2 regions of the Geodermatophilus sp. SYSU D00525 genome follow, and region 1 is predicted to be linked to the other one. Evidence: riboswitches for the same ligand, from Rfam matches in the RefSeq annotation. Region 1 holds a riboswitch; the other holds the start of a gene.
The links. Region 1 has a riboswitch for cyclic di-AMP ahead of ACI796_RS01885 (aggregation-promoting factor C-terminal-like domain-containing protein). Riboswitches for the same ligand answer to the same signal wherever they lie in the genome.
Positions count from the first base shown of each region.

Region 2: another riboswitch for cyclic di-AMP. It lies ahead of ACI796_RS14315 (hypothetical protein); the one in region 1 lies ahead of ACI796_RS01885 (aggregation-promoting factor C-terminal-like domain-containing protein).

Region 1 covers NZ_JBJGZK010000001.1:394,417-398,614, forward strand. The annotation lists gene ACI796_RS01870 (DUF72 domain-containing protein) at 1-132, opposite strand, end outside; gene ACI796_RS01875 (SDR family NAD(P)-dependent oxidoreductase) at 149-988, opposite strand; gene ACI796_RS01880 (class I SAM-dependent methyltransferase) at 1,012-1,671, opposite strand; gene ACI796_RS01885 (aggregation-promoting factor C-terminal-like domain-containing protein) at 1,679-2,638, opposite strand; cyclic di-AMP (ydaO/yuaA leader) riboswitch at 2,881-3,041, opposite strand; gene ACI796_RS01890 (DivIVA domain-containing protein) at 3,193-4,092, opposite strand.
Region 2 covers NZ_JBJGZK010000015.1:62,438-66,635, forward strand. The annotation lists gene nadA (quinolinate synthase NadA) at 1-229, shown strand, start outside; gene ACI796_RS14300 (sulfite exporter TauE/SafE family protein) at 233-985, opposite strand; gene ACI796_RS14305 (DoxX family protein) at 1,010-1,408, shown strand; gene ACI796_RS14310 (PIG-L deacetylase family protein) at 1,427-2,146, shown strand; gene ACI796_RS14315 (hypothetical protein) at 2,193-2,780, opposite strand; cyclic di-AMP (ydaO/yuaA leader) riboswitch at 3,039-3,198, opposite strand; RNA gene rnpB (RNase P RNA component class A) at 3,324-3,735, shown strand; gene ACI796_RS14325 (dihydrofolate reductase family protein) at 3,940-4,198, shown strand, end outside.

The sequences.
Region 1 (4,198 bases):
CGCGTTGAGCTCCACGGTGCCGAACCGGTGGACGTAGTGGGCCAGCCGCTCCCGGGGGGGCGTCCCCGGTGGGTACAGGACGCCCTCCCAGTGGTCGTAGCTCCAGCCCGACGTGCCGACGTGGACGGCCACCGGCGCTCCCGCCCGGTCAGGCCCGGCGCAGGCCGGCCAGCCGGGTCGCGGCGGCGAGCACCCTCCCGTACGAGCCCGGCGCCAGGCGCACCAGGACGTCGGGGACGACGGCGCTGGCGCCGATGAGCAGCCGCGGCCGGCGCCGCTCCACCGCCTCGACGATCCGCTGCGCGGCGCGGTCGGCCGGATAGCGCAGCAGCTTCGCGAACTCCCGCTTGCCCCGCTCGGCCTCCGCGGGGTCCGCCCCGCTGGCCACGCGGGCGGACTCGGCGATGCGGGTGGCGATGCCGCCGGGGTGCACGCTGGTCACGCCGACGCCGTCCTCGGCCAGCTCGTGCCGCAACGCCTCGGTGAACCCGCGGACGGCGAACTTGCTCGACGCGTACGCCGCCTGCCCGGCCGGCGCCATGAGCCCGAACAGGCTGGAGACGTTGACCAGGTGCGACCCGGGGTGCGCCTTCAGGGTGGGCAGCAGCGCGTGGGTGAGCCGGACGGCGGCGCGGAAGTTGACGTCCATCACCCACTCGAACTCCTCGAGGGTCACCTGGTCGAACCGCCCGCCCAGCGCGACGCCGGCGTTGTTGACCAGCAGCGTCGTCCCCGGGTGCCCGGTGACGACCCGGCCGGCGGCCTCGCGCAGCTGCCCGGCGTCGGCGAGGTCGGCGACGACGGTGTCCACCGACCGGCCCGGGGAGGCCGCGCGCACCGACGCCGCGACGCCCTCGAGCCGCCCGGCGTCGCGGTCGACCAGCACGAGGTCGCTGCCGCGGGCGGCCAGCCGCGGGGCGAGCGCGGCGCCGATCCCGCTGGCCGCCCCGGTGACGACGGCGGTACCGGTGAAGGCGTAGGGGTGCACCCGGCGACCGTATCCGGCGGCGCTCAGGGCAGCCGCCACACCGTCGTCCGGCGCAGCCCGGGCCCCTCCGTCTCGGGGACCTGGTACACCGCGGCGGCCTCCAGCCGCTCGTGCGGGAGGTACGGGCGGCCGGGGTCGCCGACGAGCACCTGGCAGCCGCGGGCCCGCGCCCGGTCGAGGAAGGGCAGCACCCGCCCGGTCATCTCCCGGTCGTAGCAGACGTCACCTGCGACGACGACGTCGACGGCGGGCGGCTCGCGGTCCAGGACGTCGCCGGTGACGCTGATGCCCGCGACGCCGTTGAGGCCGGCGTTGACGCCGACCGCGGTCCGGGAGAACGGGTCGACGTCGCTGGCCAGCACCCACCGGGCACCGGCGAGGACGGCGGCGACGGCCACCAGGCCGCTGCCGGACCCGAGGTCGAGCACCGTGCGGCCGGCGACGGTGGCGGGCTCGTCGAGCAGGTGGCGGGCCAGTGCCTGCCCGCCGGGCCAGGCGGCCGCCCAGAACGGCGGCTCGTCCCCCGCCCCGCCGGCCGCGGTCTCCATCGCCTCCCAGAGGGCGACGACGTCGTCGGCGACGTGCAGCCGCACCTCGGGGACGAGCGAGGGCCGGCGCACCTGGGTGTGCGCGCGGACGAAGCCCGCGGGCACCACCCGGGTGGCCGGCCCTCGATGGATCACCTTCGGATCAGTACCAGCCGGTGGCCTGCGAGTGCGCCCAGGCGTCGCACGCGCTGCCGTAGCGCTGCTCGATGTAGATCAGGCCGGCGTCGATCTGGCGGTAGCCGTCGGAGGTCTTGGCGATCCCGGTGCTGGCCCAGGTGGAGTTCAGGAACTGCGGGATGCCGTAGGCGGTGCTGGTGGGGTTCTGGGCGTTGGGGTTCCAGCCGCTCTCCTTGCCCCACAGCTTCTCCAGGCAGGAGAACTGCTCGGAGCTGCCGACCTTGCTCAGCGCGTAGTCCTTGAAGGAGCCGGACGGCGCGGCGGGCGCGGCCTCCTGCGCGGCGGCCTCCTCCGCGGCCTGCTCCTCGGCGGCCTGCTGCGCGGCGGCGGCCTCGGCGGCGGCCTGCGCCTCGGCGGCCTGGCGGGCGGCCTCCTGCTCGGCGGCGACGCGGGCGGCCTCCTGCTCGGCGGCGACGCGGGCGGCCTCGGCCTCGGCGGCCTGGCGGTCGCGCTCGGCCTGCTCGGCGGCGAGCTGCGCGTGGGCGGCACCGGCCTCCTGCGCGCTGCGCTCGGCGCGCGAGGCGGCGACGTCGGCCAGCGACGTCAGGTCGGTGGCGTCCGGGGTCTGCCCGGCGGCCGGCTGCTGGGGGACGCCCAGCTCCTCGGCGACGCTGACCGCGGTGCCGGCGTTGTCGGTGCCGGCGGAGGCGGCGGGGCCGCTGGTGGAGACGACGCCGACGATCAGCGCGCCGGCGGCGGCGGCGCCGAGCAGCAGGGCCGGGCGGCGCGGGCCCAGCGGGGGGCTGCCGCGGCGGAAGAGGCGCCGGCGCGCGGGGGCCTCGGCGGCCTCGGCACCGCCCCCGGCGGCGGGCAGCTCGGGGGTGGCGGTGTGGGCGTCGGTGTCGGGGGTGGTGGGGGTGTCAGCGGTGGCGAGCTCGACGGTCGCGGGGGCGTCGGCAGGCGTGTTCGGGACGTGGCGGGACATGAGGGGGTGTGGGCTCCGAGGGAGAGTGGCGCGCGGCAGCGGGCCCGGAGGCGGACCTCGGGCATGCGGGTACGGCGCGGGTCTGTGGGTGTCGCGGACTACGGGGTCCCCGGCGACGTCGTCGCTGGGAGCGGCAGGACAGGAGCAGCCGGCGTCAGGCGGACGCGGGGGCGCGGTGTGCGCGCGGACGGCTGCACCTGCGGGCCGCTTCGGCCCGGAGGCGGGGCATGCGGAGACTCTCCGTTTCTTCCGTGAGCCGCCTACCGAGTTAGCTGACGGGTTCGGGCGGGAAGGAGCCCTACGCGCGCCGGGCCGGAGCTCGGCGGGCGCGATTCACCCCAGTACTGCGGTGGGTCCCCGGCTCGCGCCCGCAGGTGCGGACACGACTCGGCGGCGTCCGGCCGGGCTCCCCGGAAGGGGGACCTGACGACCAGCCGGACGCCAGCCACCGTACGGTCGTTACCGGTTCGTGACAACCGACGGGGCCGGAGTGACGGCCGTGACGGGTGGTGCGGACTCCCTCGGTCCGGAACCGGCCCCCGCGTCGCCGCTGGTCAGGAGGCCGCCGCGACCTCGGGCCGGCCGGGTCCGAGCAGCGGTGTCACGTCGGACACGTCCGTCCCCGGGGGCGCCGGACGCGCCCCCGCGCGCGGCTCGGCAGCCGGGTCCTCCCCGAGCCGGGGCAGCCCGCGCTTGTCGCCGAGGGCGGGGACGTCGTCGGGCACCACGCCGGTGACGACGGCGAGCGCCTCGTCGAGCTGACCGGTCAGCAGGCGCAGCCACTCCCGCGCCCGGTCGCGCTCGTCGCGCAGGGGTGCGAGCTCGGCCTCGACGGCGCGCCGGCGCTCGAGGGCCTCGGCGTCGGCCCGGGCCCGCGCCTCGGCGGCCTCGCGGTCCCGGCGCTCGCGCTCGGCGGCGGCGGCCCGCTCCAGCCGGGCCGCCTCGCGGCGCGCGGCCTCGAGGACCGCCGCGGCCTCGCTGCGGGTCTGCTCGCGGGCGGCGAGCACCGCCTCGCGCATCTCGGCCACCCCGGACAGCCGGGCCTGCGCCTCGGTGAGCGCCTCGGCCCGGATACGCCCGGCCTCCTCCTCGGCGGCGGCGGTCAGCGCGGCGGCCTCCTCCCGGGCGCGGCGCATCATCTCCGCCGCGTCCTCGGGGCCGGGCAGGCTCTGCCGCTCCCGGACCAGCTGGGCCAGCCGGCGGCGGGCGTTCTGCAGCTCGGCCGACGCGGCGGCGTAGCGGCTGAGCAGGTGCTCGTTCTCCCGGCGCAGGACCAGGAGCTCGGTCTCGGCCCAGGCGACGTAGTCGTCGACCTGCACGCGGTCGTAGCCGCGCACCGCCCCGGTGAACACCGGACCGGTGCCCAGCAGGCCGTCGAGCCCGCGCCCCGGAGGCGGCTCCGGAACGCCGTTCCCGGCCCCGTCCGGAGCAGCTCCCTGTCCCCGCAGCGACATCCCGGTTCCCCCTCGGTGCGCCGTCCGATCCGGTCCCCCACCGGCCCGCCGGCGGGGTGATCACAGAGTCGCACCCGCCGGGTGCCGCCGACCGGGCCGACACGGA
Region 2 (4,198 bases), on a different contig from region 1:
GGTCGGCATCCTGCACCAGCTGCGGGCGCTCAACAGCGGGACGGCGTTCATCCCGATGAACAGCCGCGCGGCCTGCCGCTACATGAAGATGATCACCCCGGCCAAGCTGCTGCACACGCTGCGCACCGGCGAGGGCGCGGTCGACGTCGACCCGGAGACCGCCGCCCGCGCCCGCCGCGCCGTCGAGGCGATGATCGCCATCGGCGAGCCCGGCCGCGGCGGTGAGTGACGCTCAGATCCGCGTGAAGAGGTAGACCGACACCGCGACGCCGAAGACGACGATCAGCACCCGCAGCGGCGTCGCGGGGATGCGGCTGGCGACCCGGGCGCCGAGGAACCCGCCGACCAGGCTGGCCGGCGCCGCGACGGCGACCACCTGCCAGGCGACCGGCCCGAAGACGCCGAACACGACCAGCGTGACCGTCGCCGTCACCGCGGACAGCGCGGACTTGAGCGCGTTGGCCAGCGGCAGCCGGTGCAGCGCCGTCCCGAGGACCCCGACGAGGATGACGCCGAGCGCGCCGCCGAAGTAGCCGCCGTAGACGGTGGCGAGGAACAGCGCGAGGTACAGCCACCACGGGTCGCGGGCGGCGCCGTCGTCGCGGTCGCGCAGCCGGCGGGTGAGCAGCGGCTGCACCGCCAGCAGCAGGCTGGCCAGCAGCACGAGCACGGGTACGACGACGTCGAAGGCCTCGCTCGGGGTGGTCAGCAGCAGCACGCTGCCGGCGACGCCGCCCAGCGCGGAGACGGCGCCCAGCCGGACCAGCCGCCCGCGCTGGCCGGCGTACTCGCGGCGGAACCCGGCCATCCCGCCGAGGTAGCCGGGCCACTGCGCGACCGAGTTGGTGACGTTGGCCGCCACCGTCCCCAGGCCCAGCCCGACCAGGGTGGGGAAGAGGATCAGCGACCCGCCGCCGGCGATCGAGTTGACCGCTCCCGCGCCCAGGGCCACCGCGGCCGCGATCAGGAGGTCGGCGGCCGTCACGGAGCGCCAGCCTACGGTCGGCGCATGCGACCCCCGGCCCCGGCGACCTGGCTGGCCGCCGCCCTCGGCGGCTCCGGCGTGCTGCACCTCGTGCGGCCGCGGACGTTCGAGTGGCTGGTCCCGCCCGAGCTCGGCGACGCCCGCGCCTGGGTGCTCGGCAGCGGGGTCGCCGAGGTCGGCACCGCGGCACTGCTGGCCGCGCCGGCGAGCCGCCGGGCCGGGGGATGGGCCGCGGCCGTGCTGCTGGCCGCGTTCGTGCCGGCCCACCTGCACCACTTCCGGGTGGCGCGCGGGCGGCCTGCGCTGGTGGCCGCGGCGGCGGTCCGGCTGCCGCTGCAGGCGCCGATGATCGCCGCAGCGCTGCGCGTGGCCCGGGGACACCGGGGCGTCAGCGGCCGCGCCCCCGGCCGACGCCGGCGCTGAGCCCGGCAGACTGCCCGCATGGCGGAGGCGTTCCCCGAGGACTGGCAGCGCGCCCTGGTCGTCGTCGCCCACCCCGACGACGTGGAGTACGGCTGCGCGGCCGCCGTCGCGGCGTGGACGGCGGCCGGGCGCGACGTCCGGTACGTGATGGCCACCAGCGGTGAGGCCGGCATCGCCGGGCTGCCGCCGGAGGCCGCCGGGCCGCTGCGCGAGCGCGAGCAGCGGGCCGCGGCGGCGGTGGTCGGCGTGTCGGTGGTCGAGTTCCTCGGCCACCCCGACGGCCGGCTGACCGAGGGGCTGGACCTGCGGCGGGCGATCGCGGCGGCGATCCGGCGTCACCGGCCCGACCTCGTGGTGACGCTGCACTTCGGCGACACGTGGACGCCGCCCGGCTCCGCGCTCGGCTACTGGAACAGCGCCGACCACCGGGTGCTGGGCCGGGCGGTGGTCGACGCCGTCGGCGACGCGGCCAACGAGTGGATCTTCGCCGAGCTCGCCGACCCGGAACCGTGGCGCGGGGTGCGCTGGACCGCCGTCTCCACGCCGGTGGGGGTCACGCACACCGTCGACGTGACCGACGTCGTCGACCGGGCGGTGGCCTCGCTGGCCGAGCACCGCCGCTACCTGGAGGCGCTGTCGGCCGACCCGGTCGAGGAGCAGGCACGGCGACAGGTCGACATGGCGACCCCGGTCGTCGACGGCCGGCGGGTGGCCGGCTTCGCGTTGTACGCCGGCTGACGCCGGACGCGGCCCCGGGGAGCTCCCGGGGCCGCGTCCGGGGCGGTCAGGGGTTGAAGCTCACGTGGACGTGGTCCATGTGGTTGGCCGTGGGGGACCCGCGGTCCTCCATCGCCCGCCAGCCGCCGCTCCCGATCACGAGGATCCGCTGCCTCCAGATGACGTAGTCGACGCCGAGGCGCGAGGCGTTGTCGACGACGTACTGGGCGACGGCGTTCCCCTTGGCGGAGTCGGCGTAGACCATGAAGTCCGCGGCGAGCTGCTGGGTGGGGGAGTGCCCGGGGCGGGTCAGCACGGTGGACACCCCGAACCGCTGCGCGACCTCGGCGACGACCGGGCGGACGTGCGCCGCCCAGGCGCTGTAGGAGGTCGAGGAGGCGGTCGGCCTGCCCGTGAGGTTCGTGGACACCGCGGCGGCGGGGGCCGCGGCCGGTGCGGCGGGGGCCGCGGCCGGTGCGGCGGGGGCCGCGGGCGCCGCGGCTCCTCCCCGGTCCTGGGACCAGCTGTCCGACCGGTCGCGGCGGGGACCGTCCCAGTCGGCCTGGGCCGCCGACTGGCCGGTGAGCCCGAAGGCGACGGCGAGGGCGCCGGCGGTGAGGGTGCGGCGGATCGTGCGCTTGCTGCTGGAGGGCATGACGAGGAGAGCTCCTGACGTCGGTGTCGCGCGGCGCCGTCCGTGGCTCGGCGGTCACCCGTCGCGTGAGGGGGACCTGCGGGACGGGCCGGCGCGCGGCCGGGCGGCGGGCGACTGCTGGAGGGCAGGCCGACGCCAGGGCGGTCGGTTCCGGTCCGTGGAGGGCGGCGACCGGCGGAGGTGGGCGGGTCGCGGCGCTCGTCGCAGGGGGCGGGGCACGCCGGGGCAGGCGCCGTCGGCGCACCCCGTGGTGGTTCTCCGTTCTCCCGTGGCCGCCTACCGGGTCAGCTGACGGGTTCGGGCGGGGATCTGCGCCCTACCCCCTCCCGGGGCTCGGGAGGTGGGACTCACCCCGGTGGTGCGGTGGGTCCCCGGCTCGCGGCCACCCGCGGTGGCCGTGACTCGGCGGCACCCGGCTCGGCTCCCCCGGTGGAGGACGTGACGACCGGCCGGACGCAGCCACCGTAGGAGCGTCCGCCGGGGCCCGCAGCGCGGACTGATGAGTTCCGCTGAGAGGGTCCGTAGACTGGTCGGCACGACGGACGAGTCGGCCGGGCGGTCGCGTCGGCGGGGGAGACCCCGCCGCCGAGGAACGTCCGGGCTCCACAGGGCAGGGTGGTCGCTAACGGCGACCCGGGGTGACCCGCGGGACAGTGCCACAGAGAACAGACCGCCAGCAGTTCGCTGCTGGTGAGGGTGAAACGGTGGTGTAAGAGACCACCAGCGCACCGGGTGACCGGTGCGGCTCGGTAAACCCCACCCGGAGCAAGGTCGAGAAGGGGCGGCGGCTGGGCGACCGGACGCCGTCCTGCGCAGGCGTTCGAGGGCTGCCCGCCCGAGCCTGCGGGTGGACCGCTCGAGCCCGCCGGCAACGGCGGGCCTAGATGGATGACCGCCCATCGGGAGGCCGCGAGGCGCCCGAGGACAGAACCCGGCGTACAGGCCGACTCGTCCGTCGCCCGCCGCCGACCTGGACCCGTGCGTCCAGGGGGCGACAGGGAGTGCACGTCACGCCACCGAGCCAGGCGCGGCGCGCCGCGGGTCGTGAGACGGCCGCGGGGACGCCGTGCGGCGGCCGGCCCTCGGTGTGGCCTGACCGATCAGTTCCCCGCGCCGTGCTGGTCTGTACGCCGAACCGACTCACGGGAGGCATGACGCCATGCGGAAACTGGCCTTCGGCATGAACGCGAGCCTGGACGGCTACATCGCCGCGCCCGGTGACGACCTCGGCTGGAGCGTGCCGAGCGACGAGCTGTTCCAGTGGTGGTCCGACCGGGTGGGGGCGACGGGCCTGGCGCTGTACGGGCGCAGGTTGTGGGAGGGGATGAGTTCCCACTGGCCCACCGCCGACCAGCAGCCCGGCGTCACACCGGCGCAGATCGAGTTCGCCCGCCGCTGGCGGGACATGCCGAAGGTGG